Regions from separate parts of the Nesterenkonia aerolata genome, predicted to be linked through region 4. Evidence: riboswitches for the same ligand, from Rfam matches in the RefSeq annotation. Region 4 holds a riboswitch; each other region holds the start of a gene.
The links. A riboswitch is a leader RNA that binds a small molecule or an ion and turns the genes downstream of it on or off. The one in region 4 is predicted to bind S-adenosylmethionine.
Positions count from the first base shown of each region.

Region 1: it holds a riboswitch for S-adenosylmethionine, as region 4 does, so the genes downstream of both, RIL96_RS01430 (O-acetylhomoserine aminocarboxypropyltransferase/cysteine synthase family protein) here and RIL96_RS12060 (O-acetylhomoserine aminocarboxypropyltransferase/cysteine synthase family protein) in region 4, are expected to answer to the same signal.
Region 2: it holds a riboswitch for S-adenosylmethionine, as region 4 does, so the genes downstream of both, acs (acetate--CoA ligase) here and RIL96_RS12060 (O-acetylhomoserine aminocarboxypropyltransferase/cysteine synthase family protein) in region 4, are expected to answer to the same signal.
Region 3: it holds a riboswitch for S-adenosylmethionine, as region 4 does, so the genes downstream of both, RIL96_RS05485 (LLM class flavin-dependent oxidoreductase) here and RIL96_RS12060 (O-acetylhomoserine aminocarboxypropyltransferase/cysteine synthase family protein) in region 4, are expected to answer to the same signal.

Region 1 covers NZ_JAVKGR010000001.1:307,777-315,627, forward strand. Annotated here, with positions in the region: gene RIL96_RS01420 (hypothetical protein) at 1-465, shown strand, start outside; gene metX (homoserine O-acetyltransferase MetX) at 513-1,643, opposite strand; gene RIL96_RS01430 (O-acetylhomoserine aminocarboxypropyltransferase/cysteine synthase family protein) at 1,706-3,040, opposite strand; SAM riboswitch class IV at 3,165-3,297, opposite strand; gene RIL96_RS01435 (acetyl-CoA C-acetyltransferase) at 3,441-4,625, opposite strand; gene RIL96_RS01440 (CoA-acylating methylmalonate-semialdehyde dehydrogenase) at 4,732-6,228, shown strand; gene mmsB (3-hydroxyisobutyrate dehydrogenase) at 6,257-7,204, shown strand; gene RIL96_RS01450 (MarR family winged helix-turn-helix transcriptional regulator) at 7,302-7,817, opposite strand.
Region 2 covers NZ_JAVKGR010000004.1:76,404-84,254, reverse strand. Annotated here, with positions in the region: gene RIL96_RS05440 (ABC transporter ATP-binding protein) at 1-234, shown strand, start outside; gene RIL96_RS05435 (aliphatic sulfonate ABC transporter substrate-binding protein) at 252-1,295, shown strand; gene RIL96_RS05430 (ABC transporter permease) at 1,292-2,173, shown strand; SAM riboswitch class I at 2,294-2,393, shown strand; gene acs (acetate--CoA ligase) at 2,412-4,469, shown strand; gene RIL96_RS05420 (O-acetylhomoserine aminocarboxypropyltransferase/cysteine synthase family protein) at 4,466-5,827, shown strand; gene RIL96_RS05415 (CoA-binding protein) at 5,824-6,342, shown strand; gene RIL96_RS05410 (flavin reductase family protein) at 6,380-6,898, shown strand; gene RIL96_RS05405 (NtaA/DmoA family FMN-dependent monooxygenase) at 6,987-7,851, shown strand, end outside.
Region 3 covers NZ_JAVKGR010000004.1:87,996-95,846, forward strand. Annotated here, with positions in the region: gene RIL96_RS05460 (MetQ/NlpA family ABC transporter substrate-binding protein) at 1-698, shown strand, start outside; gene RIL96_RS05465 (MetQ/NlpA family ABC transporter substrate-binding protein) at 755-1,573, shown strand; gene RIL96_RS05470 (MetQ/NlpA family ABC transporter substrate-binding protein) at 1,663-2,469, shown strand; gene RIL96_RS05475 (acyl-CoA dehydrogenase family protein) at 2,466-3,758, shown strand; gene RIL96_RS05480 (ATP-grasp domain-containing protein) at 3,739-4,602, opposite strand; SAM riboswitch class I at 4,689-4,786, shown strand; gene RIL96_RS05485 (LLM class flavin-dependent oxidoreductase) at 4,865-6,292, shown strand; gene RIL96_RS05490 (isocitrate/isopropylmalate family dehydrogenase) at 6,317-7,513, opposite strand; gene RIL96_RS05495 (aldehyde dehydrogenase family protein) at 7,625-7,851, shown strand, end outside.
Region 4 covers NZ_JAVKGR010000021.1:2,608-10,458, reverse strand. Annotated here, with positions in the region: gene RIL96_RS12085 (hypothetical protein) at 1-342, opposite strand, end outside; gene RIL96_RS12080 (FAD-dependent oxidoreductase) at 515-1,945, shown strand; gene RIL96_RS12075 (M48 family metalloprotease) at 2,054-2,953, opposite strand; gene RIL96_RS12070 (YajQ family cyclic di-GMP-binding protein) at 2,964-3,452, opposite strand; gene RIL96_RS12065 (cobalamin-independent methionine synthase II family protein) at 3,706-4,941, shown strand; SAM riboswitch class IV at 5,027-5,143, shown strand; gene RIL96_RS12060 (O-acetylhomoserine aminocarboxypropyltransferase/cysteine synthase family protein) at 5,209-6,735, shown strand; gene RIL96_RS12055 (cystathionine gamma-synthase) at 6,732-7,851, shown strand, end outside.

The DNA of each region.
Region 1 (7,851 bases), on a different contig from region 4:
GATGAGGCTGAGCGCGACGGTGACTCCGAAGACTGCCAGGAGGCCGCAGAGGACCTGACCTCCGATATCGAGGACATCGAACTCTCCTACGAAGCCGAGGCCGAATACGAGATGAGCGGAGACGGCGAGTCCTGGTTCAGTGCAGTGGCGTTCTCCAGCACGGAGGACTATGACGTCGCCGGTGGGCTCCTTGATGTCTGGGAGACCTGCGCCGAGCAGCTCATCGATGAGACCGAGGAAGCCTCGGATTGGGAGCTGGACGACCTCGACGGAGACATGGACGGCATCTACGTGGTCAGTGACGAGGCACAGATGACCGGCCTCAGCGTCGTCGCAGGGCAGAGCTACGGGCAGAATCATCTGGTGGTGATCGGCGGCACTGAGGATCCCCGGAATGAGGACACCATCCACGAGCTCACCGATGCCCTCAAAGAGCACTTCGAAGAGGGGCCCGAGGGCGACTGACCCCGGTATCTGCTGCCGCCCTAGAGACCAGCTCACCGCAGCTCAGCTCAGAGCCGCAGCACCTCACGGATCTCAGTACCCAGCTGCTGGGCGCTGGTGAGGAACCCGTCATGACCGATGGGCGAGGAGATCATGTGCACGGTGTTCTCGCCCGGGATCAACCGTGCCAGCTCCTCACTCTGAGACGGCAGATAAAGCCGATCTGAGTCCACAGCCACCAGCAGGGGCTTCGCAGAAACCCCGGCCAGCGCCTGCGCCACTCCCCCGCGCCCGCGGCCGACGTCGTGGCTGATCAGCGCCTCGGCGACGACGAGATAGGCGTTCGGATCAAACCGGGAAATCAGCTTCTTCGCCTGGTGATCCAGATAGGACTCCACCTGGTAGCGTCCACGCCGCCGCTGGGCCCACCCCAACGGCTCCTCACCCGGCTGAGCCTCACGGCCGAAGCGGACCCCCAGCTCATACTCCGAGCGGTAGGTGATATGCGCGATCCGACGGGCAAGCGCAAGCCCCTGCAACGGTGCCGCCCCGTCATAGTAGTCACCCCCGGCGAAGTCCGGATCGTTCTCGATGGCCTGCACCTGCGCCTGACCGAAAGCGATCTGCTCAGCAGTCGAAGCCGCGCCACAGGCGAAGACCCCCACCCCGTCCACCCAGTCCGGGAACGTCGCGGCCCATTCCAAGGAGCGGGCACCACCCATCGAACCCCCGATCACCGCGTGCAGTCGGGTCACACCCAGAGCACGGAGCAGACGCTCCTCCAGACAGACGGTGTCACGGATGGTGACGAAGGGAAACCGCGAACCCCAGGGACGGCCGTCGGGATCCGGGGACGCCGGGCCGGTGGAGCCGTAGCAGCCGCCGACCATGGCCGGAGCGATGACGAACCAGCGGTCCGTGTCCAGGGGCCTTCCCGGGCCCACCAGCTCCTCCCACCACCCGGTGCTCGGGTCCGCCTCAGTGGCGGCCACATGGGAGTCACCGGTCAGCGCGTGGGCCACCAGTACCGCGTTGTCACCAGCCGCATTGAGCCGCCCCCAGGTCTCATAGGCGATCTCCACCTGAGGTAACGCACCACCGGCCTCGAACGTGTAACCGCCGACGTCGAGCACCTGCAGGGCTCCGGCAGGGCGGTGGCCGAAGTCGTTCAAAGTGGTGGACAGCACCGGTGTGCTCATCGTCTGTGGAATCCTCTGCTGGTAGGTCCGTCGGGCAGGTCTGCGTGGCTGTGCTCAGTGGCTCAGTCCTCGGCCGAGGCACCGGCGAGCGCCTGGTCCAGATCCGCGAGGATGTCATCGATATGCTCCAGCCCCACGGACAGTCGCACCATTCCCGGTGAGACTCCTGCGGCCCGCTGGTCCTCCTCGCTGAGCTGGCTGTGCGTGGTCGAGGCCGGGTGGATCGCCAGAGAACGGACGTCACCGACGTTGGCCACCAGGGAATGCAGCTGCAGCGCGTCCACCAGGCGCTGTCCAGCCTCAGCGCCACCGCGGACCTCAAAGGCGAGCACCGAGCCGACGCCGCGTGGCAGGTACCGGCGCGCCTGTTCATGGCAGGGGCTGGATGCCAGACCGGCATAGTTCACCCGCTTCACCGCCGGGTGGGCCTGGAGATGTTCGGCCACGCGCTGAGCGTTGGCGACGTGGCGCTCCATGCGCAGGCTCAGCGTCTCCAGCCCCAGGTTGATCTCGAAGGCGTTATGCGGTGACAGTGCTGGCCCCAGGTCACGCAGCAGCTGGACCCGCGCCTTCATGATGTAGGACAGGTTCACCCCGAAGGCCCCGTCAGCACCGAGATCACGACCGAAGACCAACCCGTGATAACTCTCATCGGGCTCGGTGAAACCGGGGTACCGCTCCGGGTAACGCGTGTAGTCGAACCGGCCGGAGTCGACGATGATCCCCGCGATGGCCGTCCCGTGACCGCCCAGGAACTTCGTCGCCGAATGGACGACGACGTCGGCGCCGTGTTCGATCGGCCGGATCAGGTACGGAGTGGTCAGCGTCGAGTCGATGATCAGCGGCACGCCCAGCTCATGCGCGGCAGAAGCCACGGCTTCGATGTCGAGGACGTCACCGCGAGGGTTGGCCACCGCCTCTCCGAAGAACGCCGCCGTGTTCTCTTTGGCGGCCGCGCGCCAGGATTCGACGTCATCGGGGTCCTCGACGAAACTGACCTCCACGCCGAGCTTGGGCAGCGTGTGCTTGAACAGGTTCTGCGTGCCGCCGTAGAGCTGCGGGGAGGCCACCACATGGGCGCCGGCCTCAGCGATGTTCAGCAGCGCCAGCGTGGTGGCCGCCTGCCCGGAACCCACCGCTAGGGCTCCCACGCCCCCTTCGAGGGCGGCGATCTTGTTCTCCACGGCCTCCACCGTCGGGTTGGTCAGCCGGGAGTAGATGGGACCGAGCTCCTCCAGGCCGAAGCGCCGGGCCGCGGACTCGGTGCTGGGGAAGACGAAGGACGTGCTCTGCTGGATAGGCAGAGCACGGGCGCCGGTGTGCGGATCCGGCTCAACACCAGCGTGGATCTGGAGGGTCTCAAAGCGATGGGCAGACTGTGCCGTGCTCTCAGTCATGTGGCGTCTCCGTTCGGTCCGGTCCCTGGGGGTAAGGACCCGACCTCCGACGACGCGGAGCCCTCCGGCCCTGCCCCATGGACGTGGCATCTCATGGACTGGCGTGGGGCCGCACTGACGTGGAGGCCCGCGCTTGCCTCACCGGTACTGCGGAATGTCCGCAGACCGGTCAGGCCAGGTCGTCACCCGGGGCACCCCACCGCGAACTGGAGGGTTGCCGGCCAGCAAACCGGGGTTTCGCGCTGGCACTCTTGACCTTAGGAATCAGTGTGCCCGGGAAACCCCCTCAGGGCAACCCGGGCACACCCCACTGCACGTTTATCCGAACTCTCTGCAGAATCCGTGCCTTATAGAGGCCGGATTACGCAAGCGATTCGGATAAACGTGCGGTGCGGGGGTATCAGGGGACGCGGACGATGAGGGCGTCGCCCTGGCCGCCTCCACCGCAGAGAGCCGCCGCACCAGTGCCCCCGCCACGGCGCTTGAGCTCCAGCGCCAGATGCAGCAGGATGCGCGCACCGGACATACCGACCGGGTGCCCCAGGGCGATCGCGCCGCCGTCCGCGTTGACCTTTTCGGCCTCGACGCCCAGCTCCTCGGCAGAGGCCAACCCGACGGCGGCGAACGCCTCGTTGATCTCGATCAGATCCAAAGCACCCGGCTCAACACCCTCCTTCTCACAAGCGCGAGCAATGGCACGGGCCGGCTGCAGCTGCAAGGAGGAATCGGGACCGGCGACCATCCCGTGAGCACCGATCTCTGCCAACCACTCCACGCCGAGCTGCTCGGCCTTCTCCTTGGACATCACGACCATCGCACAGGCGCCGTCGGAGATCTGTGAGGCTGAACCGGCCGTGATCGTACCGTCCTTGGCGAAGGCCGGACGCAGCCGTCCCAAGGACTCCGCCGTCGTGTCACCCCGCACACCCTCGTCAGCACTGATCCGCACCGGCTCACCCTTACGCTGGGGCACCTGCACCTCGACGATCTCCTCGTCGAAGCGGCCCGCCTGGGCCGCATCAGCGGCACGGCGGTGCGAGGCCGCCGCGAACTCATCCTGCTGCTCACGGGTATAGGCCCGTTCACCACTGTTGCAGGATTCGGTCAGCGCGCCCATGGACTGATCCGTGGCTTGGTCCCAGAGCGCGTCATAAGCCATGGAATCCACCAGGGTGGCGTCACCATAGGTGATCCCGGTCCGTGACTTCGGTAGCAGATGCGGCGCCTGAGACATCGACTCCATCCCCCCGGCGACGACGATCTCGCACTCCCCCGCCCGGATCATCTGATCGGCCGTCGCCACCGCATTGAGTCCGGAGAGGCAGACCTTATTGATGGTGATCGCCGGCACCGAGGCCGGAATCCCTGCCGCCAACGACGCCGTGCGCGCGGCATTCTGCCCCGTGCCGGCCTGGATGACCTGCCCCATGATGACGTAGTCGACATCATTGCCGGAGACTGCCGCGCGGTCCAAAGCGCCGCTGATCGCCACTGCGCCGAGGTCAGCGGCCCGCAGAGTGGAGAGACCACCGAGCAGCTTGCCGATGGGAGTACGGGCGCCGGAGACGATGACGGTGGATGACATGGGCGGGACCTCCAGAAATAGTTGCACGTCCAATAATCTCTCGCTAGATTACCAACGAGACTCAGCTCACACACTATTCCAGCCTCGAGGCGGAGGAGAAGCTTCTATGCACCAGGTGACGCACTTCATCGACGGACAGCGCACCGAGGGAACCTCGGGCCGCACGAAAGAGGTCTTCAACCCGGTCCAGGGCGCGCCACAGGCCACTGTGCCGCTGGCCGATGAAGCCGAGGTCGACGCCGCCATCGCCTCCAGCCAGGCCGCCTTCGACGGCTGGTCCTCGATGAACCCCCAGCGCCGCGGGCGCATCCTGCTCAAGTGGGTGGATCTGATCTACACCCACATGGATGAGCTCGCCGAAACGCTCTCCAACGAGCACGGCAAGACCTTCCCCGACGCCAAGGGTGACATCCAGCGCGGCGTCGAAGTCGTCGAATTCGCCGCCGGCGCTCCCCACCTGCTCAAGGGCGAGTTCTCCTCCGAGGTGGCCCGCGGGGTCGACGTCCACTCCCTGCGTCAGCCCCTGGGCGTGGTCACCGGCATCACCCCGTTCAACTTTCCGGCGATGATCCCCCTGTGGAAGGCCGGCGTCGCCCTGGCTGCGGGCAACACCTTCGTGCTGAAGCCTTCTGAGCGTGACCCCTCCGTGCCGGTGCGCCTGGCCGAGCTCGCCGTCGAGGCCGGGATGCCCGCCGGCGTGCTCAACGTCATCCACGGCGACAAGACGGCAGTGGACACGCTCATCGCCGACGAGCGGATCAAAGCGGTCGGCTTCGTCGGCTCCACACCGATCGCCCAGGCCATCTACACCGCGGCCGCCACCCATGGAAAGCGCGCCCAGTGCTTCGGCGGCGCCAAGAACCACATGGTGATCATGCCCGATGCCGACCTGGAGCAGGCCGCCGACGCCCTGATCGGCGCCGCCTACGGCTCCGCCGGTGAACGCTGCATGGCCATCTCCGTGGCCGTGCCCGTGGGTGAGGAGACCGCCGACCGGCTCATCGCCCTGCTCGAAGAGCGCATGGCGAAGCTGACGCTGGGCCCCTCGCTGGATGAGAAATCCGACTTCGGCCCGGTCGTCGGCGCCGACGCCAAGGCCCGCATCGAGGACTACATCGGCATCGGCGTCGACGAGGGTGCGGAACTGCGAGTGGATGGCCGCGGCGCCAGCGTCGAAGGACACCCGGATGGCTTCTGGGTCGGCGCGACGCTCTTCGACCGCGTCACCACTGATATGCGCATCTACACCGAGGAGATCTTCGGACCCGTGCTCTGCGTGGTGCGCGCCGCTGACTACGAGGAGGCGCTGCGCCTGCCCACCGAGCACGAGTTCGGCAACGGGGTCTCCATCTTCACCCGCGACGGCGACGCCGCCCGCGACTTCACCCAGCGCGTGGAGGTCGGCATGGTCGGCGTCAATGTGCCCATCCCGGTGCCGATCGCCTACTACACCTTCGGCGGGTGGAAGGCCTCCGGCTTCGGCGACCTCAACCAGCACGGCACCGACGGCTTGAAGTTCTACACCAAGACCAAGACCGTCACCACCCGGTGGCCTTCGGGAATCAAGGACGGCGCCAGCTTCGTCATGCCCGAAGGAAGCTGATCATCAGCAACAGATAACGGAGACGATCATGACTGAGACCTCCTCCCCGGTGACCGGGGAGACCACCAGGCTCCCCCGTGTGGCATTCATCGGCCTGGGCAATATGGGCGGGCCGATGGCGGCCAACCTCGTCGCCGCCGGCGTCGAGGTCCACGGCTTCGACGTGGTGCCCGCCGCGATTGACGCCGCCCGCGGCAAGGGAGTGGCGGTCGTCGAGGACCCCCGGGACGCCGTCGCGCAGGCTGAGGTCGTGCTGACCATGCTGCCCAGCGGCAAGCATGTGAAGGAGGCCTACGCGGGCACTGACCAGCGGCCAGGCCTACTCTCTGCCGCGCAGCCAAACGCGATCTTCCTCGACTGCTCCACCATCAACACCTCCGAAGCCGTCAAGGCGGCGAACCTGGCCCGGGAGGCAGGCTTTCGTGCGGCCGATGCCCCGGTCTCCGGCGGGGTGGTCGGCGCGGAGGCGGGCACCCTCGCCTTCATGGTGGGGGCCACCGAAGAGGTCTTCGCCGAGCTGCACCCGTTGCTGGACATCATGGGACGCCGGGTGGTCCACTGCGGCGACGCCGGGCTGGGCCAGGCCGCGAAGATCTGCAACAACATGATCCTCGGCGTCTCGATGATCGCCGTCTCCGAGGCCTTCGTCCTGGCGGAGAAGCTGGGACTCTCGGATGAGGCCATGTTCGACGTCGTCTCCGGAGCCACCGGGCAGTGCTGGGCGCTGACCACCAACTGCCCCGTCCCCGGCCCGGTGCCGACCAGTCCGGCCAACCGGGACTTCACCCCCGGGTTCGCCGGGGCGCTGATGGCGAAGGACCTGACGCTGGCGTCCAACGCGCTGGATGAGACCGGTGTGGACGCCCAGCTGGGCCGAATGGCCGGAGAGATCTACCGCCGCTTCGCCGAGGGCGAGGGCGCGGGTCAAGACTTCTCCGGGATCATCAACACCATCCGCGAGTCCTCCCACCCCTGACCAGCCACAAAAATCCGAACTGTGTGGGGAATCCGGTCTCTATAAGGCCAGGATTCCCCACACAGTTCGGATTTTTGTGCTCTGGGTTCGTTCTGGGCTAAGTGATGAAGTCCCCGGAGCGAGCACGGAAGCGGGTGAAGATGTCGTTGACGACGGCGACGTCCTCGGCCTCGAACCCGGTCTCGGCGAAGAGCTGCTCGTTCAGCGCACACGTCGACTCTTCCGCAATACGACGCCCCTCATCGGTGAGGATCAACAGCACCGCCCGCCGGTCTGAGGCATGCGGGCGGCGCTCCACCAGCCCGGCGGCCTCCAACCGGTCCACGGTATTCGTCACCGAGGTCGGATGCACCTGCAGTAGCGCGCTGGCCTTGCTCATCAGCATCTGCTTCTCCCGCGAGAAGCTCAGCAGCGCGATCATCTCGTAGCGGGCGAAGGTCAGCCGGAACGGTTTGAGCACCTGCTGCGCCCGGGCGAGCAGGATCTGCTGCACACGCATCACCGAGGTGACCGCCGCCATCGGGGCGGCCACCTCCCCCCATCCGTGACGCTCCCAATTCCGCCGCGCCTCGGCGATGGGATCTCTGCTCAGCTCCGTGGGTCTGTTCGGCATCGTCACAGTCTACGACTGCCCCTCACCGACTTCC
Region 2 (7,851 bases), on a different contig from region 4:
GACCGGATTCTACTGCTCGGCGCTGACGGCACCGACCGCGAGGGTGCCGGTGTGGCTCAGCTGCTGGAGATCACCAACCCCCGCCCCCGGGACCGCGGTTCAGCGCACCTGGCCGCACTGCGCGGCGCCCTGTTGGAGGGCCTCGGCGTCGAGGGCACTACCGCTGCGGACACCACTGCAGAAACCGCTGCGGAGACTACTGGGGGCGCCACTGGAGAAGGAGCGCACCGTTGAGCGAGAGGACACACCTGATGACGGCCAGACGCCGCACCAGAACCGCGGCAGTGCTCGGGCTCAGCGCCCTGTTGGCCACCGCCTGCGTCGACGGGGAAGGCCCCGCGGACGAGGAGGACTCAGACCTGAGCACTCTGGATATCGACTGGGCCACCTATAACCCGCTCAGCCTCATCATTCGAGACCAGGGGTGGCTGGAGGAGGAGCTCTCCGAAGAGGGGATCGACGTCAACTGGGTGCAGTCCCAGGGCTCGAACCGCGCCCATGAGAATCTGCGCGCCGGCGCTGTCGACTTCGGCTCCTCCGCCGGGTCGGCAGCCCTGCTCAACCGGGCCAATGGCTCCGCGGTGAAGACCGTACTCATCGCTGACCAGCCAGAATGGACGGCGCTGGTCTCCACGGCGGACTCCGATGTGGAGACCGTCAGCGATCTCGAGGGCGCGACCGTAGCAGCGACCGCGGGCACTGACCCGTATTTCTTCCTCTTCCAAGCGCTGGAGGCCGAAGGACTGGAGCCCGGTGACGTGACAGTGCAGAACCTGCAGCACGCCGACGGTCGGACGGCTCTGATGAACGGGGATGTGGATGCCTGGGCGGGGCTGGACCCGATCATGGCCTCCGCTGAGCAGGAGGGCGCCGAACTGTTCCGGCGCGAGGTGGACTTCAACACCTACTCCGTGGTGAACAGCACTGAGGACTTCATCGAAGACCACCCCGAGGTCACCCAGACGGTGATCGACACCTACGAACGCGCCCGGCAATGGGCCCAGGAGAACCCGGAGGAGACTGCTGAGATCCTCGCGGAGGAGGCCGACATCGACGTCGAGGTCGCCGAACTGGTGATCACCGAGCGCTCGAACTTCGGCGTGGACCCGGTGCCGGGCGAGGAGCAGTACGAGGTGTTAGAGAACATCGGCCCGTACTTCGTGGAGACCGGCGACGTCTCCGAGCAGCAGAGCATCGACGACGCCCTGGACACACTGTTCCACCCTGAGTTCGCCGAGCAGGCCGAAGCCGCCGGCGGAAATGCTGATGGGGACGCTGACGGGGAGGACTCATGACAGTAGTTACTGACACTCCCCATGCCGAGGCCTCTGCCGAGACCGAGGCGCACACGTCACCGAAGAACACCCGAAAGACCCCGGACACCACACCGGAGGAGACTGCCGGTGTGCGCCGCCGCCGCGCCCTGCCCGGAGGCCGGCTGCTCATCGGCGCCGTCGTGCCGTTGGTGCTGCTGGCCACCTGGTACGGCGTCACCGCCGCGGGAGTGTTCACCCCGGTGCAGCTTCCGGCCCCGCAGGCCGTGCTGACCGCAGGTGTGGAGCTCTTCGAGCGCGGAGACCTGACCCACCACATCGCCATCTCCGTGCAGCGGGTGCTGCTCGGCTTCGCCGTCGGCGCCGGGCTGGGGCTCGTCATCGGGTCTCTGCTGGGACTCTCGAAGATCGCCGATGCACTGCTGCAGCCCACGATCGGCGCGTTCCGGGCGGTGCCCTCACTGGCCTGGGTGCCGCTGTTGATCCTCTGGATGGGCATCTATGAGGATTCGAAGGTCACGCTGATCGCCATCGGCGCGTTCTTCCCTGTCTTCACTGCGGTGCACTCGGCGCTGCGCCATGTGGACCCGCAGCTGGTCGAGGCCGGACGGGCCTTCGGATTCCACGGGGTGCGCCTGCTGACCACGGTCCAGCTGCCGGCCGTGGTCCCCTCGGTGTTCTCCGGGCTGCGGCTGGGATTGGCCCAGGCCTGGCTGTTCCTGGTGGCCGCGGAGCTCATCGCCTCGTCCATGGGCTTGGGCTTCCTGCTCACCGACTCCCAGAACAACGGCCGGACCGACCGCCTGCTGCTGGCCATCCTGCTGTTGGCCATCCTCGGCAAGCTCACCGATGCCCTGCTCGGCGTCCTGGAACGCAAGGCCTTGAAGACCTGGGGCTGAGGTGCTGGGCGGAGATCCTGGGCTGAGCAGCAGGTGCCACGAGGCACACGGCCATCCAGCCGGTCATACTCAGACACGTTCTTTGTGCCCGGCCACACCCCAGGCGTACGATGAACTGACGAACCATCCAGAGCGGCTGAGAGATCTGGCTCGACGACGCCGCAGCAACCCATGGGAGATCCTCCCGCAAGGTGGGTGCTACCGCCAGGACCGATGGGAGTGAATTCCGCCCGTGTCGCTGAACACCGCCGCCGTCCATCCGCTGTTGGCTGATGTGCACGGCTGGCCGGACCCGCAGACCGACGAAGACCGTCTGGCGTTCTGGGCCCGCACCGCCGAACTCCTCGACTGGGACACCCCGTGGGAGACCGTGCGCCGGTGGACACCGCCGAACCCGCAGACCCGGCAGGGACCCGAGGCGGCCTGGTTCGAAGAAGGTCGGCTGAACGCGGCCGTGAACTGCGTGGACCGGCACGTCGCCGCCGGCCGCGGTGACACGGTGGCCCTGCATTTCGAGGGCGAACCCGGCGACCGCAGGGACGTCACCTACGCGCAGCTGCAGGAGGAGGTCTCCCGTGCCGCGAATGCGCTGACGGACTTAGGCATCGGCCCCGGTGACCGCGTGGTCATCTACCTGCCGGTGCTGGTGGAGACCATCGTCATCACACTGGCCTGCGCGCGGATCGGCGCGGTCCACTCGTTGGTCTTCGGCGGGTTCTCCGCTGAGGCGCTGAAGTTCCGCGTCGAGGACACCGGTGCGAAGCTGCTGGTCACCACCGACGGGCAGTTCCGCCGGGGCACCGCCGTTCCGGTCAAAGCCAATGCCGACGCCGCCGTGGCCGAGGCTGGCGTCAACAACGGCGGGCATCTGGAGCACGTGCTGGTCATCCGCCGCACCGGCTCTGAGATCTCCTGGACCGAAGGCCGGGATCTGTGGTGGCACGAGACGGTGGAGACCGCCTCACCGGTGCACTCCCCTGAGTCCTTCGACGCCGAGCATGACCTGTTCATCATGTACACCTCCGGCACCACCGGCAAGCCCAAGGGCCTGGTGCACACCACCGGCGGCTACCTCACTGGCGCGCTCTACACCTACCTGCGGCTCTTCGCCCACCCGGACCCCGCCCGGCGCGAGGGCGAGGTGCATTGGTGCACTGCGGACTTGGCCTGGGTGACCGCACACACCTATGAGATCTATGGGCCGCTCTCCGCCGGCGCCACCCAGGTCATCTTCGAGGGCACTCCGAACACTCCCCACCCGGGGCGGCACTTCGAGATCATCGCCCGTCACCGGGTCAGCACCTACTACACCGCGCCGACGCTGGTGCGCTCACTGATGGGCTGGTTCCCGGAGGGAATCCCGGCAGAATACGACCTGTCCTCTCTGCGGCTTGCCGGCACAGTGGGCGAGGCCGTCAACCCGGAGGCCTGGCACTGGATCCGCCAGCAGCTCGGCCGGGACGCCCGCGATGCCGAGGGCGCGCCCGCGCTGCCGATGGTGGACACCTGGTGGCAGTCCGAGACCGGGTCCACTGTGCTCTCCCCGCGGCCCGAGGATGCCGATCCCGCCACCGGCCACCGCCTGAAGCCCGGTTGGGCCGGACGTGCGATGCCGGGTACCGCGGTCGCCGTCGTCGATGAGTCTGGGGAGCCGGTGGCTCCGCACGTGCAGGGCAACATCGTGGTCACCACCCCGATCCCCTCGGCCGCACGCACTGTCTGGGGTGACCCGCAGCGGTTCTACACCTCGTACTGGGAGAAGTACGCCGACCGGGGCTGGTTCCTCGCCGGCGACGGCGCGAAGATCGACGAAGACGGTGATGTGCAGATCCTCGGCCGCATCGATGATGTCATCAACATCTCCGGGCACCGGCTCTCCACGATCGAGATCGAATCCGCGCTGGTCTCCCACCCCGACGTCGTCGAAGCCGGGGTCTGCCCGGTGGCCGATGCCACCACCGGCCACGCCGCCGTCGCCTTCGTGGTGCTCTCCGCCGGTGCCCAAGCTCGCATCGCCGATGACGCTGCCGCCGAGACTGAGCTGCTGAGCATGCTGCGCGCCCACGTCGGTGAGGTCATCGGCCCGGTGGCCAAACCACGGACCCTGATCCCCGTGCCCGAGGTGCCGAAGACCCGGTCCGGGAAGATCATGCGCCGGCTGCTGACTCAGCTCCACGATGGGCAGAAGCTCGGAGACACCACGAGCCTGCAGAACGAGCCCTGCGTCCCCGTGATCGACGAGATCTGCCGCGCCCGCGGCACTGCACAGACCCCCACAGCACAGGAGAGACGATGAACGACCGCCAGTTCGGATTCCGCACACGCGCGCTGCACGCCGGCGCAGTGCCGGACGCCGTCTACGGCACCCGTGCGGTGCCGATCCACCAGTCCACGTCCTTCGTGTTCAAGGACACCGACGACGCCGCCAACCTCTTCGCCCTGCAGAAGTACGGCAACATCTACTCCCGCATCGGCAACCCGACGGTGGCTGCCTTCGAGGAGCGGATTGCCGCGCTGGAGGGCGGCATCGGGGCCGTGGCGACGGCGTCGGGGATGTCCGCGGAGTTCCTGGTCTTCGCCGCGCTGTGCGGCTCCGGGGACCACATCGTCGCCTCCTCCAAGCTCTATGGAGGCACCATCACCCAGCTCGACGTCTCCCTGCGCCGCTTCGGCATCGAGACCACCTTCGTGGACTCCACCGACCCGGCGGACTTCGCCGCGGCGATCACCGAGAACACCAAGGTGGTCTACACCGAGACCGTCGCGAACCCCAGCTCCGACGTCGCCGACATCCCGGGTCTGGCCGAGGTCGCCCATGCCCGCGGGATCCCGTTGGTGGTGGACTCCACGCTGACCACTCCCTACCTGCTGCGGCCGATCGAGCACGGCGCCGACATCGTCGTCCACTCGGCGACGAAGTTCCTCGGCGGACACGGCACCACTCTGGGCGGAGTGATCGTCGAATCCGGTGAGTTCCCCTGGGACAACGGCAACTTCCCGCAGATGACCGAGCCGGTGGCCTCCTACGGGGGGCTCAGCTGGTGGGGGAACTTCGGCGAGTTCGGGTTCCTCACCAAGATCCGCGCCGAGCAGCTGCGCGACTTCGGCCCCTCGCTGACCCCGCAGGCGGCGTTCCAGCTCATCCAGGGGGTGGAGACCCTGCCGCAGCGGATCGACGCGCACATCGCCAACGCCCAGCGGGTGGCCGAGGCGCTCGAGGCGGATGAGCGGGTGCTCTCGGTGGAGTACGCCGGTCTGCCCTCGCACCGGGACCACGAGCTGGCCAAGCGGCTGCTGCCCCAGGGGGTCGGTTCAGTGTTCAGCTTCCGGCTGGCCGGGGGGCGAGAGGCCGGGGCACGGTTCATCGAGTCCCTGCAGCTGGCCTCCCATCTGGCCAACGTCGGCGATGTGCGCACCCTGGTGCTGCACCCGGGCTCGACCACCCATCAGCAGCTCAGCCCCGAACAGCTCGAGGCCGCCGGGATCCCTGAGGACCTCATCCGCATCTCGGTGGGCTTGGAGGACCCGGAGGACATCCTCTGGGATATCGACCAGGCACTGGAGGCCGCGCTGCACGGCGCTGGAGAGGACGGCGCTGCACAGGATGGTGCAGAACAGCGCGGCACTGCACAGGACGAAGGAGACGCACGATGACCACCACCGCACCCGTGGCAGAGCACCCGCACGGCATCTGGGAGCCGCCCTCGGCGGTGAGGCGGCTGCAGCTGATCTCGAACGCCGAGTCCGTGGCGATCGTCGGCGCTTCGAATAAACCCTCTCGGTCCAGCCACTTCGTCGCCACCTACCTGCTGAGCTCCTCGACCTTCCGGGTGTACTTCATCAACCCGACAGTCGATGAGATCCTCGGCCACCCGGTCTACGACTCGCTGCAGGACCTCCCCGAGTCCCCCGACATCGTCGACATCTTCCGCAAGCCGGCCGATGTGCCGAGCATCGTGGACGACGCCGTCGCCGTCGGGGCGAAGACCATCTGGATGCAGCTGGGCATCGAGAACACCGAGGCCGCCCAGCAGGCGAAGGACGCCGGGCTGGAGGCGGTGCAGAACCGCTGCCTGAAGATCGAACACGCCCGCTTCCACGGTGGACTGCACCTAGCCGGTTTCAACACCGGGGTGATCAGCTCCGCCCGGCAGAAACTCGATATCTGATTCGGGGCTTTCTGACCCGATGCATGAGGAGACAGAGATGACTACCACTCCCACTACACGGACCTTCGATCCGCTCGACCTGCGCGAGGCGTTCTCGCACTTCCCGCAGGGTGTGGTCGCCGTCGGCGCGCAGATCGACGGTGCCCCGCAGGCGCTGGTGGCGTCCACGTTCACCGTCGGGGTGTCCTTGGAACCGCCGCTGGTGACCTTCGCCGTGCAGCACACCTCCCAGACCTGGCCCCGGCTGCGCTCGGCCCCAGCCCTGGGGGTCAGCGTCATGGGACGTGATCAGTTCGGCCTGTGCCGTCAGCTGGCCTCGAAGGACCGGGCCTCCCGGTTCGACGGAGTCGACTACGCCATCGACGACGCCGGTGCCCTGACCCTCCCGGCGAGCCCGATGTGGCTGAGCACCCGGATCTACGACGAGGTCCGCGCCGGCGATCACGACATCGTCATCCTGGAGATCACCGACGTCGGATCGATTCCCGGTGCCGCGGGCATGGTCTTCCACCAGAGCTCCTTCAAGGAGCTCGCCGCCCTCGAGCTCTCGGCCTGAGGTGACAGTGCCTGTGTCTGCATCCGAACCTGCCGCATCCAGCAGCGCCGCATCCAGCAGTGCCGCGTCCCACCGTGCCGCGAAGCCGCTGATCCTCTCGGCGTTCCTGATGAACACCACCAGCCACATCCTCGGCGGAGCCTGGCGGCGTGAGACCGCGCAGCAGCACCGGTTCAACGAGCTTCAGCACTGGACGGAGCTGGTCCGCCGGTTGGAGGAGGCCGGGTTCGATCTGGCGTTCTTCGCCGATGTGGTCGGAGTCTACGGCGACCACGAGGGCGGATGGGCTTCGCATGTCCGCCGTGGCCTGCAGATCCCGGCCAACGACCCGCTGGTGCTGATCTCCGCGCTGGCGGCCTCGACCCAGCGGATCGGTCTGGCGATGACCTCCTCGGTCATCCAGGCACACCCGTTCACCTTCGCCCGGCAGCTCTCCACTCTGGACCACCTCTCCGGCGGACGAGTCGGCTGGAACGTGGTGACCTCGGCGACGGAGAACGCCCACCGCAACTTCGGCGGGGGTGGGCTCACCGCCCACGGCGACCGGTACGACTGGGCCGAGGAGTACCTCGACGTCGTCTATCAGCTGTGGGAGGGCTCCTGGGAGGACGGTGCCCTGCTGGCGGACAAGGCCCTGGAGCACGGGCGGGGCCGTGGGCTGCATGCTGATCCGGCGAAGGTGGCGAAGATCCACCACCGCTCAGCGCGGTATGAGATCGACGGGCCCCATCTCTCCGCACCGTCACCGCAGCGGACTCCGTATCTCTTCCAAGCCGGCTCCTCCGAGCGGGGCCGGGACGTGGCGGCGCGTCATGCCGAGGCCACGTTCTCCATGGCGCCGCGCCGGGATCTGGCCGCCGCGCATGCCGCCGACGTCCGCCGCCGGGCCGAGTCCTACGGGCGCCGGGCTGAGGATGTGGCGTTCATCCAGGGGCTGTCCTTCGTGATCGGTT
Region 3 (7,851 bases), on a different contig from region 4:
GGTGGACGTTGGAGACGACCTATGTCACGGACATCATCCAGCCGAATCAGGTGGTGGAGCAAGGCGAATATGATGTGAACTTCTTTCAGCACTTTGCGTATTTGAGGCAGTTCAATGAGGACAACGGCACTGATGTTGTTCCGACATTCTCTGTGTTCTACGCCCCTAGCGGCGTGTATTCCCTAGAGCATGATTCAGTCGATGACCTGCCTGACGGTGCTGAGATCGCCCTGCCGGTGGATACAGCGAACAACGGAAGGGGGCTAAAGATGCTTGCTGAGGCCGGTCTGCTGGAGATCGACGAATCGAAGGAGATCACTGAGCTGTCCCAGTCGGACATCACAGAGAACCCTCGGAACTTCTCATTTACTGAGGTCGATCAGCAGTCCCTGGCTCAGACCCTTCCCGACGTCGATGCTGCGTTCGTCTTCTCTCGGTTGGTGGCCGAGGCCGGTCATGACGTCGATGACACCGCTCTGCTCGTCGAAGACGGTGAAGAGTATGAGACTCCATACACAGTAGTCGTCGCCGCTCAGCCGGGCTTCGAAGAAACGGAGAAGGCTGAAGTGCTGCAAGAGGCCTACCACTCGGAAGAAGTCCAGCAGTGGTTCGAGGACTACTTAGGTGGTATCAAAGAGCACTCTGACGAGTTCACCACGGAGAACATCGAGACGATCTGGGGTGAGTTCGCCGGATGAGTAGGCACCACGCACCTCAGGTGAGACCCTATGGAGCCGGCGCTGCGGCGATCCTGATGTCAGTGAGCCTCGTCGGTTGTGGGCTGTCTGATGCCGCGGGCGGTGAAGATCGCACCATCACGATGATCGTCACGGAGTCTGCTCCGTTTCAGGAGCCCACGGAGCTGGTCAAGGAGCAGTTGGAGGAGGACGGGTGGACGTTGGAGACGACCTATGTCACGGATATCATCCAGCCGAATCAGGCCGTCGCTCAGGGTGAGTACGACGCGAACTTCTTCCAGAACCTCAGTTATTTGGACCAGTTCAATGATGACCACGGACTCGATGTCGAGACCACGTTCGCGGTCTATGAGGCTCCGGGTGGGATCTACTCCGAGGATTATGACTCGCTAGAGGATCTGCCCTCAGGTGCCCAGATCGCGATCCCCGTCGACACGGCGAACAACGGTCGCGCCCTGAAGCTGCTGGCCGATGCCGGGCTGCTGGAGATCGACGAGTCTGTGGAGGTCTCTGAGCTCTCCCAGGGTGACATCGTGGAGAACCCGCAGAACCTGGAGTTCGTGGAGGTCGATCAGCAGTCAGTGGCCCAGAGCCTCTCCGATGTGGATGCGGCCTTCGCCTTCGTCCGACTGGCCGCGGAGATCGGTCTCGATGCGGATGACGCCGTGGTGCTGGAAGGCGATGATGTGGCGCTGCCATTCACCTGTGTGGTTGCAGCGAACCCTGACTTTCAAGGCACGGAAAAGGCTGAGGCCCTGCAGGAGGCCTTCCAGTCCCAGGAGGTCCAAGACTGGTTCGATGACTATCAGGGCGGAGTGCTGGATACGGCCTTCGACGTCGACATCGACGAGGCTTGGACAGAGGTCCAGGGCTGATGGGCAAGGCCGTCTCGCGCCGAAGCGTGCTGAGCGGAATGTGGGGCGCTGCTGTCGCAGGTGGTCTCGGATTCGGCACAGGAGTAGGAGTGACTGGATGCGGACTCGACGCCTTCGGCGGAAAGGCGCTGCGGCTCATCGTCACGGAGTCCGCACCGTTTCAAGAGCCCACTGAGATCGCCCGTGGAATCCTCGAAGACGACGGCTGGGACGTCTCGGTTACCTATGTCACTGACATCATTCAGCCCAATCACGCTGTCGAGCGAGGCGAGTATGACGTCAATTTCTTCCAGAATCTCAGCTATCTGAAACAGTTCAACGAGGACAACGATCTCGATATCGAGCCGATCCTCTTCATGTTCGAGCAGCCTTCCGGTATCTACTCCTCTGTCTATAACTCACTCGACGATCTTCCCGACGGTGCGCGCGTCGCGCTCCCAGTGGACACCGCGAACAACGGCCGGGGTATCCGTCTGCTGGCTCGCGGAGGGCTGCTGGAGATCGATGACTCTGTGCCCGTGGCCGCGTTGAGTGTCCATGACATCACAGCGAATCCGAAGAATCTGGAATTCATCGAAGTCGATCAGCAGTCTGTGGGGCAGGTCTACACGGATGTGGACGCCGTCTTCGGCTTCGCCCGGCTCCTCGCGGAAGTCGATGTCATGCCGGAAGAGGTGCTCATCATGGAGAGCGCTGAGGAGGCGTTGCCCTTCGCGCTGACGATCAGTGCCAAGCCGGGGTTCCGGGATGAGCATCCGGAGAAGTATGAGGCCCTGCGCACCGCATTCCACGATGAGACGGTGGAGCAGTGGTACGGCGACTATCTCGAGGGAATACTCACCCCGGCGTTCGACCGGGATCTTGACGACGCATGGGAGGACGTGAACAGCCGATGACACAGGCACAGGCACAGGCAGAGACACAGAGCCAGGGAACAGCGAGGCTTCCTGAGGAACTGCTCGGCCAGATCGCCGAGGGGGCCGTGCGCCGTGAGCTGGACCGGGAGCTGCCGTTCGAGGCGGTCCGGTGGCTTGACGAGCACCGCTTCGGCGCACTCCGGGTTCCCGAGGAACACGGTGGCGCGGGAGCTTCAGTGGAGGAGCTGATCGTCGAGGTCATCCGGCTGGCTGAAGCTGATTCCAATGTCGCGCACCTCTACCGCGGGCATTTCGGATTCGTCGATGCGCTGCGCTTCCAGCCGGTGGAGATCCGTGATGAGTGGTACCGCCGGGTGCTCAACGGGGCCACCATCGGCAACGCGTCCACGGAGAAGGGCGGCAACGCACTGGGTGAGCTCAATACCGTCCTTGCTCAGAGGTCTGATGGCAGCTGGCGGTTGGACGGGGAGAAGTTCTACTCCACCGGCACGATCTTCTCCGACTACACCCGGGTCTCCGCCGCCCGCGACGACGGGCCGGGGCGTCGGTTCGCAGTGGTCGCCACCGATGCGGCGGGAGTGACCGTCGAGGACGACTGGGACGGATTCGGCCAGCGGCTCACCGGCACCGGGACCACGCGCTTCGTCGATGCGGACATCGAGCCCATCGGCGTGCTGGACCGTGTCCCCGGCTCCCATGAAGCCGTCCACGAGGCCGCCTTCTTCCAGCTGTATCTGCTTGCGGTGCAGGTCGGTGCGGCCCGCGGCGCCCTGCGGGATGCAGTGGCACTGATCCGGGGGCGGAAGCGGACGTTCAACACTTCGGGCTCCGGCAAACTCTTCCGCGAGGACCCGCTCATCCAGCAGATCGTGGGGAAGATGTCAGCAGGGCTGTTCGCTGCAGAGTCCACCGTCCTGGAAGTGGCCCGTGTCCATGACCGCGCCCTTGAGGCAGGCCGCCTGGCCGGTACCCATGAACCCGGTGCCGGCGCCGATGTCCCCGCCGCGGTCTATGAGAGCGAGATCGCCGTGGAGCGGGCTCATGTGGTGGTGCCGCAGCTGTGTCTCGACGTCGTCGGTGAGCTGTTCCAGACGGTCGGCGCCTCAGCAGTGTCACGGTCAAAGGCTCTGGACCGTCATTGGCGCAACATCCAGACGGTCGCGACGCATAACCCGATCGTCTTCCGCGCCCGTTCATTGGGGGAGTACGAGCTCGACGGCGTGCTTCCGGAAGGGCTCAACGCCATCGGTGATGCACCTGCCCCTTCACCCGGTGGAAGTGAACCGGTCAGCGGCTCGCACGCCTGAGGATCTTCTCCGCCAGCGCGCCGGACGCATCGCGGCCCCGGCCGATATTCGGACGGTGGAAACTGAGGATATCCGGGGCCACGGTGATCCCGGTGACCACGGCGTCCTCAGCTGAATCCACTCCGGGTGTCCGGACGGTGACAGATGCCGCAGCCAGTCCCGGCAGAGCGGTGACGGCGTCGGCAGCCAGCGCGCGCAGCCCCGGGGCGAGCAGATCGGTGACGTCGACGGTGAGCTGCTGTTCTCCGTTGTCGGTGAAGACCAGGCCTTCGGAGGTGTGCTCGAAAGCGGGAGTGCGCAGCAGTGCGGCGATCGCTTCGTCGCCGACGACGAACACTTCGACGTCCATGCTGGACTGCTCGGCCGTCCCCCCGGTGGCTTCGTCGTCGGTGTCCTCCTCACCGGAGTCCTCACCCTCTCCCGCGGGGGCTTCCTCGGCTGTGGAGACCGGGGGAGCGGAGCCCTCTGGCACAGCGACGTCGGCATGGCGCAGGAAACGCTCCAGCAGCTTCTGATCTGCGGCGATGCGGCGGGAATGCTCTGAGACCAACGTCGTCAGCTGTCCCTGCATTCCGCCGATGATGTAACCGGCGAATCGAAACAGCAGGTGCCCGGGCATGACCTCTTCGACCTCGACGTGCCGCTGTGCCAGGGCATCGCGCAGCAGATCCTCGGCTGTGAGGGTGTGATCCGCCTGCGCCGTGGGACCACCTGCCTGCTCAGTTGTCTGTTCAGCAGGATGTTCGGCCAGGACGGCAGAAATGATGCGCACGAGTGGACCCGCGGAAGATGACGCCAGGGCGGTGGGTTCGACTGTGGGTGTCGCGGACTCGGGGGTGGACATGGCTCCCACGATATACCGCTCGGTTCCGGCATCGGCAGATGACGTTGTGCGTCGTCGGGCCGCTGAGCCGGTGTAGGGTGTAAGGGCAACCATCCAGAGCGGCTGAGAGACCTGGCTCGTCGACGCCGCAGCAACCCACAGGATGTCTTCCGTAGGTGGGTGCTACCGCCAGGACCGATGGAGGTCCTCCTGGGAGCGGTGCCAAAAGGGCACCTGTCTGTCCTCGGGTGCCCTGCATCGGCTGAGCTCTGCAGGAGGAGACATGACCCAGACGCAGCCCCAGCCGTCATCCCAGCCCCCGCACACCCCTCAAGGCGGGCGGGAGATCCTGTTCAACGCCTTCGATATGAACTGCGTGGTCCACCAGTCCCCGGGGTTGTGGCGCCACCCGGAGGATCGGGCGCGTGACTACAACACCATCGGCTACTGGACTTCCCTCGCCCAGACCCTGGAGCGTGGCCTCTTCGACGGCCTGTTCATCGCCGATGTGCTCGGCCCCTACGACGTGTTCGCCGCTGGCCCAGAGGCTGCACTGCGGTCCGGCGCGCAGATTCCGGTGAACGATCCGTTCCTGCTGATCTCCGCGATGGCGGCGGTCACACAGAACCTCGGGTTCGGAGTCACCGCGGGCACCGCCTATGAGCACCCGTACCCGTTCGCCCGGCGGCTGGGCACTCTGGACCACCTCACCGGAGGCCGGGTTGGTTGGAACGTGGTGACCGGCTATCTGCCGGCGGCCGCGCAGAACATGGGCCAGGACGATCAGATGGAGCACGATCGCCGCTACGACCACGCTGATGAGTACATGGACGTGGTCTATAAGCTGCTGGAGGCCTCCTGGGAGGACGACGCCGTCGTCGCCGACCGTGAGCGTGGTGTGTTCACCGATCCGTCGAAGGTCCACCGCATCGAGCACGAAGGTGAGTTCTTCAAGACTCCGGGTATCTCCGTGGTGGAGCCGAGCCCGCAGCGGATGCCCGTGGTCTACCAGGCTGGGGCGTCCACCCGCGGCCGCGCCTTTGCGGGGAAGCACGCCGAGGCGGTGTTCATCAACCCGCCGACGAAGGAACTGGCGAAGGCCTCGGTGCAGAAGATCCGTCAGGCCGCAGTGGAGGCCGGGCGCGATCCCTATGACGTGCGGATCTTCGCGATGCAGACTGTGGTCACCGGGCCCGACGAGGCGGCCGCGCAGGCCAAGTACGATGAACTCGCCCAGTACGTGGACCCGGAGGGCGGTCTGGTGCTGATGTCCGGATGGATGGGGATCGACCTCTCGACGTTCGATCTGGACCAGCCGATCGGTGATGTGGAGTCCAACGCGATCCGCTCCACAGTGGAGACGTTCCAGAAGGCCTCAGGCCGTGAGGATGAGACGTGGACGGTGCGGCAGCTGGCCGAGTGGGTCGGCGTCGGCGGGTTCGGTCCGGTCATCGTCGGTGATGGCCCGACGGCGGCGCGCCGTCTGGCCGAATGGCAGGATGAGACCGACGTGGACGGCTTCAACTTGGCTTACCACATCACTCCGGGCACCTTTGAGGACATCGTGGAGTACGTCGTCCCGGAGCTGCAGCAGCTGGGCCGGTACAAGTCGGACTACACACCGGGAACCCTGCGGCAGAAGCTTTTCGGCCGTGGCGATCACCTGCCGGAGAACCACTACGCGGCACAGTTCCAGCTGCGCCGTCGCTGAGCGGTCACTGGCCCATCGCCTGCATCACCCCATCGATGAGTGGGAAGGTGTCAGAGCCGTGAGAAGCGAGTGGGGGACGGGCGCCGCGGTGCCGTCGGCGATTCGGTCGGCTATCCGCTCAGCCGCTCCTGCCGTACCACCGGGCAGCCCGACCCCTGAGATCGGCACTCCGCCGGACAGCTCGGCGGCAACGGCGGATTCGATGGCGATTCCGGCTTCCGTATGACCCAGAGAGGCCAGCCCCATTGCGAGCGAGAGGATCGTCGCGAAGGGGCTGGCCCATCCGCGGCCAGCAATATCCGGAGCCGACCCGTGGACGCCCTCGACCATGGAGGGGGCGGTGCCTTCCAGGTTGAGGTTCGCGCTCGCTGAGAGACCGATCCCGCCCTGCACCATCGCACCGAGGTCAGTAAGGATGTCGCCGAAGAGGTTGTCGGTCAGGACGACATCGAAGCGCCCGGGATCATAGGGCAGGTGCAGGCACATGGCGTCGGCATTCACCTGGTCGATGTCGACGTCGTTGAAATGCCGAGCCTCGTCCTGCAGGACTCGCCACCACAGGTCACCGGCCGCGGTCAGGATGTTCGTCTTATGGCAGAGCGTCAGGTGGCCCCTGCGTCGGCTCGCCAGACCGAGTGCATAGCGGGTGGCTCGTCTGATGACCGGCTCAGTGTTCACCGACTCCTGGAGGGCTACCTCGTGACCGGTGCCTCTGTGTGTGGTGGATCCGCCCCCGGTGTACGCTCCTTCGAGGTTCTCGCGGATGAAGACGAGATCGCAGTTCTCTGCGTTCACGCCTCGGACCGGCGACTCGACGCCGGAATAGAGACGGACGGGGCGTACGTTGACGGCCTGGTCGAATGCCGTGCGCATCGCCAGGATGATCCCTCGTTCGAGGATTCCCGGTGCCACGCGCGGATCACCGAGGGCTCCGAACAGTATGAGCTGGCTGGAGAGTAGCTCTTCGCGCAGCGCGTCGTCGAAGAGGCGGCCGGTCTTCAGGTAGACATCGGCGTCATAGTCGACATGGCGCGGACGCAGCCCGACACCGAGGGGTGTCCGCGCGGACACAGCCTCCATCACATCCTCTGCGGCTGAGATGACTTCGGGTCCGATGCCGTCGCCGGCCAGAACGGCGATGTCTATCGAAGGCCGACGTTCACAGGATGGCTGGTCCTCGGACTTCTCACCGTTAGGCGGCGGGGCGGAGTCGGCAGTCATGGGAGTCTCCTGAGCTCACATCACGATGTGATGTCGAACTGGTCGGACAAGTTGTACTATGTGAATCAGATTACATTCAGTTGTCGGTGTGGCACCAGGAGGTTCGACGTGATGGATGCAGGACGTTTCCCCTCAGCCCTTTTCGAGGAGGTCCCGGCGGGGTTGCCCGTCGGCCCGGCGTGGGTCACACCATCGATCTCTTCGCCGGTCGTAGATGCGTGGACCGGAGAAGATCTCGCGCAGGTCCCTGTCGCCGATGTGGCGACGGCGCAGTCGGCCCTGACTCATGCTGCACAGCTGTGCATGGCGTTCGCGAAGATCTCTTCGGCTGTGAAGAA
Region 4 (7,851 bases):
GCTGCGACGGCGGATCAGCGGGTCCGGGACGTCGAGGTCTTCCACCGGCACACCCCATACCCAGGTCTCCTCCTCGTCTTCGAGGAAGATCAGGTGGCCGTCTTCGATCTCGAGCTCATCGGCGTCGAAGAAGAAGTGATGGGCCTCCAGGATCTCTTCGCAGCGGCCCAGCGCCCGGTAGAACTCATCGAGCACCAGCGGCAGCTGCGTCCCCTGCGGCAGGGCGGAAGCGGCGAGCTGCTCGTCGAGCTCCTCCCGGGTGAAGCCCTCCTGGGGTGACCATCGGTCGTCGAGGTGGGTGGATACCAGCTGCTGGAACTTCTCGAGGAACATCTCCGACATAGTGCCCATTCTATGAGCCAGCAGCCGGGGTGGGCCGGTATCGGCTCTGCGCGGGTGTGATGTCGGCAACCTGAGGAACAGGCCTGGTCGGGGCGGCGTTGACCAATACGGCATACTGTTCTGTGGAAATTCGCTCGTATCGCGCTGCCTCAGTGGAAGGACGATCCTCACCGTGTCTGACAATGCTCCTGCCCGGCCCCTCCGTGTCGCGATCATCGGCGCCGGGCCGGCCGGTGTCTATGCGGCGGACATCCTGGCCAAATCCCAGGACAAGAGTGAGCACACGTTCAGCATCGACCTCTTCGACCGCTATCCGGCGCCCTTCGGCCTGATCCGGTACGGCGTGGCACCGGACCACCCGCGTATCAAGGGCATCGTCAAGGCGCTGCATAAGGTGATGGACCGCGGAGACATCCGTCTGCTCGGCAACGTCGACGTCGGCTCGGATCTGACCTTGGAGGACCTGCGGCACCACTACGACGCCGTCATCTATGCCACCGGCGCGATCCGCGACGCCGAGCTGGACATCCCGGGTATCGAGCTCGAGGGCTCCTTCGGCGCGGCCGATTTCGTCTCCTGGTATGACGGCCACCCCGATTACCCGCGCGACTGGCCGCTGGAGGCCGAGAAGGTCGCTGTCATCGGCAACGGAAATGTGGCCCTGGATGTGGCCCGGGTGCTGGCCAAGCACGCCGAGTCCATGCTGACCACGGAGATCCCGGACAACGTGTACGAGGGGCTGGCGGCTTCGCCGGTCAATGATGTGCACGTCTTCGGCCGGCGCGGTCCCGCGCAGGTGAAGTTCACGCCGTTGGAGCTGCGCGAGCTGGCGCACTCCCAGGACGTCGACATCGTCCTCTACGAGGAGGATTTCGAGTTCGACGAGGCCTCAGACGAGTCCATCCGCACCAATAACCAGGTCAAGACCATGGTCAACACGTTGACCAACTGGCTGGTGGAGCAGGAGGAGCGCACTGAGGAGGCCTCCCGGAGGCTGCACATGCACTTCCTGCACCAGCCGGTGGAGATCCTGGAGGGCAGCGGTGAGCAGGCCGGAAAGGTCGCCGGGGTGCGTTTCGAGCGGATGGAGCTCGACGGCTCCGGCGGGGTCTCCGGCACCGGTGAGTACATCGACTATGAGTGCCAGGCGGTCTACCGGGCGATCGGGTACTTCGGCTCTGAGGTCTCCGGCGTGCCCTTCGATTCCCGCCGAGGAGTGATCGTCAACGAGGCCGGTCGCGTCATCGGCGACGACGGCGCCCATATGCCCGGCACCTACGCCACCGGGTGGATCAAGCGCGGCCCGGTGGGGCTGATCGGCCACACCAAGGGTGATGCGCTGGAGACGGTGGGCTGCCTGCTGGAGGACATCCATCAGCTGCCGCCGGCGGCATCGCCGGAGGAGCAGTCGATCATCGAGCTGTTGGAGTCCCGCGGAGTGGAGTACACCACCTGGGAGGGCTGGCTGCAGCTGGACCAGCACGAGGTCGGCCTCGGTTCCGAGGCGACCTCGAAGGGCCCGGTGGAGCGTGAGCGGGTGAAGGTCGTGCCGCGTGACGAGATGGTCCGCATCTCCCGCCAGCTCGACCGCGATCTCGGCTGAACGCCGCCCCGAACTGCATCGAGTCCCCGATTCCCGCAGCAGTTCAGGCCGTTTTTGGCCCGACACGCTGCAGGAATCGGGGACTCGATGTGTGTGGGCGGGACTCTTTCAGCCCTGCGCCCCGGGGTCGCGGTAGCCGGCCATGTCCTCGAGCCGCCGGATGCGCTCGGGCATCGGGGGATGGGTTGAGAACAGCTGCTTCGCGCGGGCGCCGAAGGGGTTGGCGATCATCATGTGCGCGTGCGCGTCATGCTTCGGGTCCTCCGCCATCGGCTGCCGCTCGATGCCGCCGGCGAGCTTGTGCAGCGCCGAGGCCAGCGCCAGCGGATCACCGGTGAGCTGAGCACCGTCGGAGTCGGCGTCGTACTCCCGGGTGCGGCTGATTGCCATCTGGATCAGACCGGCGGCCAGCGGCATCAGCAGCACCGCCACCAGTGAGCCGATGAGCGCCAGCGGGTTCCCGCCGCCGTTGTTGTTGCCACCGCGGCCCATGCCGAAGAGCAGGAAGAACTGGCTGACCGTGGTCAGGATCCCCGCGACGGCGGCGGCCACGGAGGAGATCAGGATGTCCCGGTTGTAGACGTGCATCAGCTCGTGACCGGTCACCCCGCGCAGCTCCCGCTCATTGAGCAGATTCAGGATCCCCTCGGTGAAGCACACCACCCCGTTCTCCGGGTTGCGGCCGGTGGCGAAGGCGTTGGGCGTCGGGGAAGGGGCGATGTAGATGCGCGGCACCGGCTGCTGGGCCCGCTGCGCGAGTTCCTCGACCATCGTGTAGAGCGCCGGGGCCTGTTCCCGGGAGACCGGGTAGGCCTTCATCGCACGCAGGGCGATCTTGTCCGAGTTCCAGTAGCTGTAGGCCACTGAGACCAGGCCGATGCCGGCGAAGAGGACCAGGAAGAAGGAGTTTCCGGAGGAGTAGGCCAGGATCGCGCCGATGGCCAGCAGCAGCCCGAAGAGCAGCGAGAGCAGCCCGATGGTCCGTAGTCGTCCGTTGTGATGGCTCACTGGGGCCTCCTCATCGCATGTTCACGAACTGCAGGGCGGCGTCGTCGAAGTCCTTGAGCAGGGCGATCACCGACTGCAGATTATCCCGGGACTTCGAGGTCACGCGCAGCTCATCACCCTGGATGGTGGCCTTGACCGACTTGGGCCCCTCGTCACGGATGATCTTGGAGATCTTCTTCGCCGTCGGCTGATCGATCCCCTCCTTGATCAGGCCCTCGATGCGGTATTCCTTGCCGGAGGCGTAGGGTTCGCCGGAATCGAACGCCTTCAGGGAAATCCCGCGTTTGATCAGCTTCGAACCGAAGACGTCCGCCACCGCTTTGACCCGCTCCTCAGAGTTGGCGCGCATCAGGATCTTCTCTCCGGAGAAGTCGATCTCCGCCCCGACCCCTTTGAAGTCGTAGCGCTGGGCGATCTCCTTCTGCGCCTGGTTCAGCGCATTGGCGACCTCCTGCTTATCCACAGTGGAGACGATGTCGAAGCTTGAGTCCTTGGCCATAGGGATCCTCCTCGTGAAGTCAGGGAGACGGCGAGGCGGACGGCGGATTTCGCCGCCGAGGTGCCGTCGTCGGTGTGGTCAGCTCCTGCGCCCCAGTCTATGGCGCGAGCCTCGACGGCTCCTGGGTTCTTCGCGGAAGGCGGACTGGCGGGTGCCTTGCGGTGCACCGGCGTGATACAACTGACAAACAGTTGAACATAAATTTCAACGCCGATCACATAGACCGAACATGTGCCACGAAGGAGGCTCCACTATGCCGCAGACCCCCGACCCCACTGAGCAGATCCTGGTCACCCATGCCGGTTCGCTGCCCCGCACCGAGGAGCTGATCGCCGCCAATGCTGCCCGGGAGTTCGCCGACGACGGCCTCACCCTGATCCGTACCGAGGAGTTCGAGCAGCGCCTCTCCGCCGCCGTCGCCGACATCGTCGCCCGGCAGCAGGCGGCAGGCATCACGGTTCCCGGCGACGGCGAGTACGGCAAAGCGATGAGCCAAGCCACCGACTACGGCGCCTGGTGGTCCTATATCTTCCAGCGCGTGGAAGGTCTGGAGGTCACCGGAGAGGACATCTTCAGCCAGCCGAACGTCGAATCGTCCCCCGGTGAGATCCAGCTGACCAGCTTCCCGAACCGCCGGGACTGGGTGCGGTTCCAGCAGGCCTATCAGGACCCGGAATCCGGCATCGGCACCGGCAACACCGCCACCCCGTTCCCCGCCACTGTGGGCGAATTGGCCTATACGGGGCAGGAGCAGATCGCCTCAGACATCGCGAACTTCCGGGCCGGTCTCGACGCCGCCGGACTGGAGACCGGATTCATGACCTCGATCGCGCCAGGCTCTGGTGCGCGCATCGCCGACCGGCACTACCGGGACGAGGAGGCACACCTCTACGCTTGGGCCGAGGTGCTGCGGGAAGAGTATCGGGCCATCATCGACGCCGGGCTGATCCTGCAGATCGACGATCCCTCGATCGCCGAGAACTGGGACCAGATCACCCCGGAGCCCAGCATCGAGGACTATCGGCGCTTCACCCAGCTGCGCGTCGAGGCCATCAACTACGCTCTGCGCGGCCTCCCGCAGGAACAGGTCCGCTTCCACCTGTGCTGGGGCTCCTGGCACGGCCCCCACACCACGGATATCGAGTTCCGGCACATCGTGGATCTCATGCTGCAGATCGACGCGAAGTACTACTCCTTCGAGGCCGCCAACGTCCGGCACGAGCATGAGTTCACCGTCTTCGACGACGTCGAGCTGCCCGAGGGGAAGGTCATTCTGCCGGGCATCGTCTCCCATGCGACGAACGTCGTCGAGCATCCGGAGCTGGTGGCCCAGCGGATCATCCGTTTCGCCGAGCGGGTGGGGCGGGAGAACGTCATCGCCTCCACCGACTGTGGCCTCGGCGGGCGCATCCATCCGCAGATCGCCCAGGCGAAGCTGGAAAGCCTGGCCGAGGGCGCGCAGCTGGCCACCGCGCAGCTCTTCCGCTGACCTCCATCGCGCTCCCAAGAGATGAACACTCTGCCCCTCATGTGCTGTCAATGTTCATGATTCGGTGGTAGTGTGACGGTCTAAGGATCACGAGCACCGGTCTCCAAGGCTCTGGCCGACCGGTCGGCAACCCTCTCGCTGTGGCGGGGTGCCCCAGATGACGATCCGGCTGCGTGCACACCGCACGTGGTAAGCATGGCGCTCTCGGCGGGCCCGGAACACTGGTGACGGGCCCCTGCGCCCCCACTCGAAGGAGGGGGTCCAGTGATGGCTGACCCGCATTCCACATCCCATTCATCACCGAGGTCTTCAGCGGGGCCTGCCTCCCCGAACACGCCGGGGCAGCACACGCTCCACCGTGATTCCGGGGCCACGGCGAAGATCCATGCGGGCACCGGCGCTGAGCCGGCCGGAACCCCCGTGGTGGCCCCGGTGCACCTGAGCGCGGCCTATGAGTTCGCCACTCTGGCCGAGGCCCGGGAGCGCTTCGCCCAGCGCAGTCCGGGGCTGACCTACTCGCGGACGGGCAATCCCACAGTGGCCCTGTTCGAACGGCGCATCGCTGCGTTGGAAGGCGGCGTCGGCGCGGTAGCCACAGCCTCTGGGCAGGCCGCGCTGAGCCTCACGCTGCTGGCCCTGGCGGGCCGGTCCGGGCAATCTCCCGACGGCGAACCCGACCCGGGGGTCTCCGCCGGTCATATCGTCGCCTCTGAGCGCATCTACGGGGGTACCGCAGACCTGCTCAACGACACTCTGGCCGAAGCCGGCATCGAGGTCACCTGGGTGGACCCGCATCATCCGCAGAGCTGGCGGCAGGCGATCACCTTCCGCACCCGGGCGCTGCTGGTGGAGTCCATCGGCAACCCACACGCCGACCTCCCGGACATCCCGGCGCTGGCAGAGATCGCCCACAGTGCCCAGCTGCCGCTGGTCGTGGACAACACGCTGGCCAGCCCGCACCTGCTGCGTCCGGGTCAGCTCGGTGCCGACCTGGTGGTGCATTCCGCCACCAAGTACCTCTCCGGCGGCGGTACCGTCCTGGGAGGAGCTATCGTCGACACCGGCCGGTTTACGCCCTCGGCCGACCCGCAGCGCTGGCTCCAGCTCACTACGGCCCGCCGCCGCTTCGGAGGCCGGTCACTGGTGGCGGCCCACGGGGACCACGGTGCGCTGCTGCACCTGATCCGCGCCCAGCTGCTCAACGATCTCGGCCCCACGCTGGCGCCCTGGAATGCCCAGCAGCTGCTGGAGGGCATCGAGACCCTCGACGTCCGGATGGAGCGCCACTGCCGTTCCACCGAGGAGCTGGCCCGGCGGCTCGAGCGGCACCTCGCGGTGGAGACGGTCCGGCATCCCAGCCTGCCCGCGTCTCAGGATGCGGCCATCGCCCAGCGAGACTTTCCCCGCGGTGCCGGTGCCGTGCTGTCCTTCGAGCTGCCGGAGCGCGCCGACGTCGAGCGGTTCTTCGACTCCCTGACCCTGGTCAAGCTCGCCGCGAACCTCGGTGATGCGCGGACCCTGGCCTGTCATCCGGCGTCGATGACGCATTGCCGGCTCAGCGAGGAGCTGCGCGCCGCCGGTGCGATCACCGAGCAGACGGTGCGGTTGGCGGTCGGACGGGAGGACGTCGAGGACATCTGGGCTGACCTCGCCTCCTCCCTCGAGGCGGCGCTCGGGCACAGACCCCAGGAGGAGCACAGGCCCCAGGAGGGGCCCGGCTGGCAGACCGCGCAGCAGGGCAGCGGATTCGACGTCCGTGACGAACTGCGCATCCTGGAAGGAGTCCGCGCATGACGACGCTCCCTGACCTCGGCCTCGACGTCGTCCGCCCGGGATTCCGCACCTCGGCGGTCCACGCCGGGCAGGAACCCTGCGGCCTGACCGGCGCCGTGGTTCCGCCCATCTACCAGACCTCCACGTTCACGCAGCCCGGAGTGGACACCTTCTACACGGGATATGAGTACTCCCGCGGGGCGAACCCCACCCGCAGTGGTCTCGAGACCCAGCTGGCCGCGCTGGAGGGCGGTGCCCGCGGTTTCGCCTTCGCCTCCGGGATCGCCGCCGAGGACGCGCTGCTGCGGGCGGTGCTGCGCCCGGGCGATACCGTGCTGGCCGCCGCCGAGACCTACGGCGGAACCCACCGGCTGCTCTCGGTGCTGTACTCCCGGTGGGGTGTGGAGACGGTCTTCGTCAATCCGCAGGACGAGACGGCGCTGCGGGCGGCCCTTGAGGATGACGCGGCGAAGCTCGTCTGGTTGGAGACTCCCACGAACCCGCTGCTCAGCGTCGTGGACATCGCACGCTGGGCTGAGGCGGCGCACGCGCACGGAGCCCTGCTGGCGGTGGACAACACCTTCGCCTCCCCGGCACTGCAGACGCCCCTGGCGCTGGGCGCTGACGTGGTGGTGCATTCGACGACCAAGTACATCGGCGGACACTCCGATGTTCTGGGCGGGGCACTGGTCACCGGTGAGGCCGTGTGGGAGGGCGAGCCGCTGGGGGATCTGCTGGGCTACCAGCAGTTCGCCGCCGGTGCGGTGGCCGGGCCGCAGGACGCCTTCCTCACTGCACGCGGGCTGAAGACGCTGGGCGTGCGGATCCGTCAGCACTGCGAGAACGCCAGGGCCGTGGCCGAATGGCTCACCGGGCACCGGCGGATCGCCCGGGTGCTGTATCCCGGCCTGGCCGATCACCCCGGCCATGAGATCGCCGCACGGCAGATGTCCGGATTCGGGGGACTGGTCTCCTTCGCCGTGGTCGGCGGTGAGGCCGCAGCGCGTCGGGTTGCGGAGTCCACCGGCGTCTTCGGCCTCTCGGTGAGCCTCGGGGGAGTGGAGTCGCTCATCAGTCATCCGGCGACGATGACCCACGGCTCGACCCGCGGCACACCCCAGGCACCTCCGGCGGATC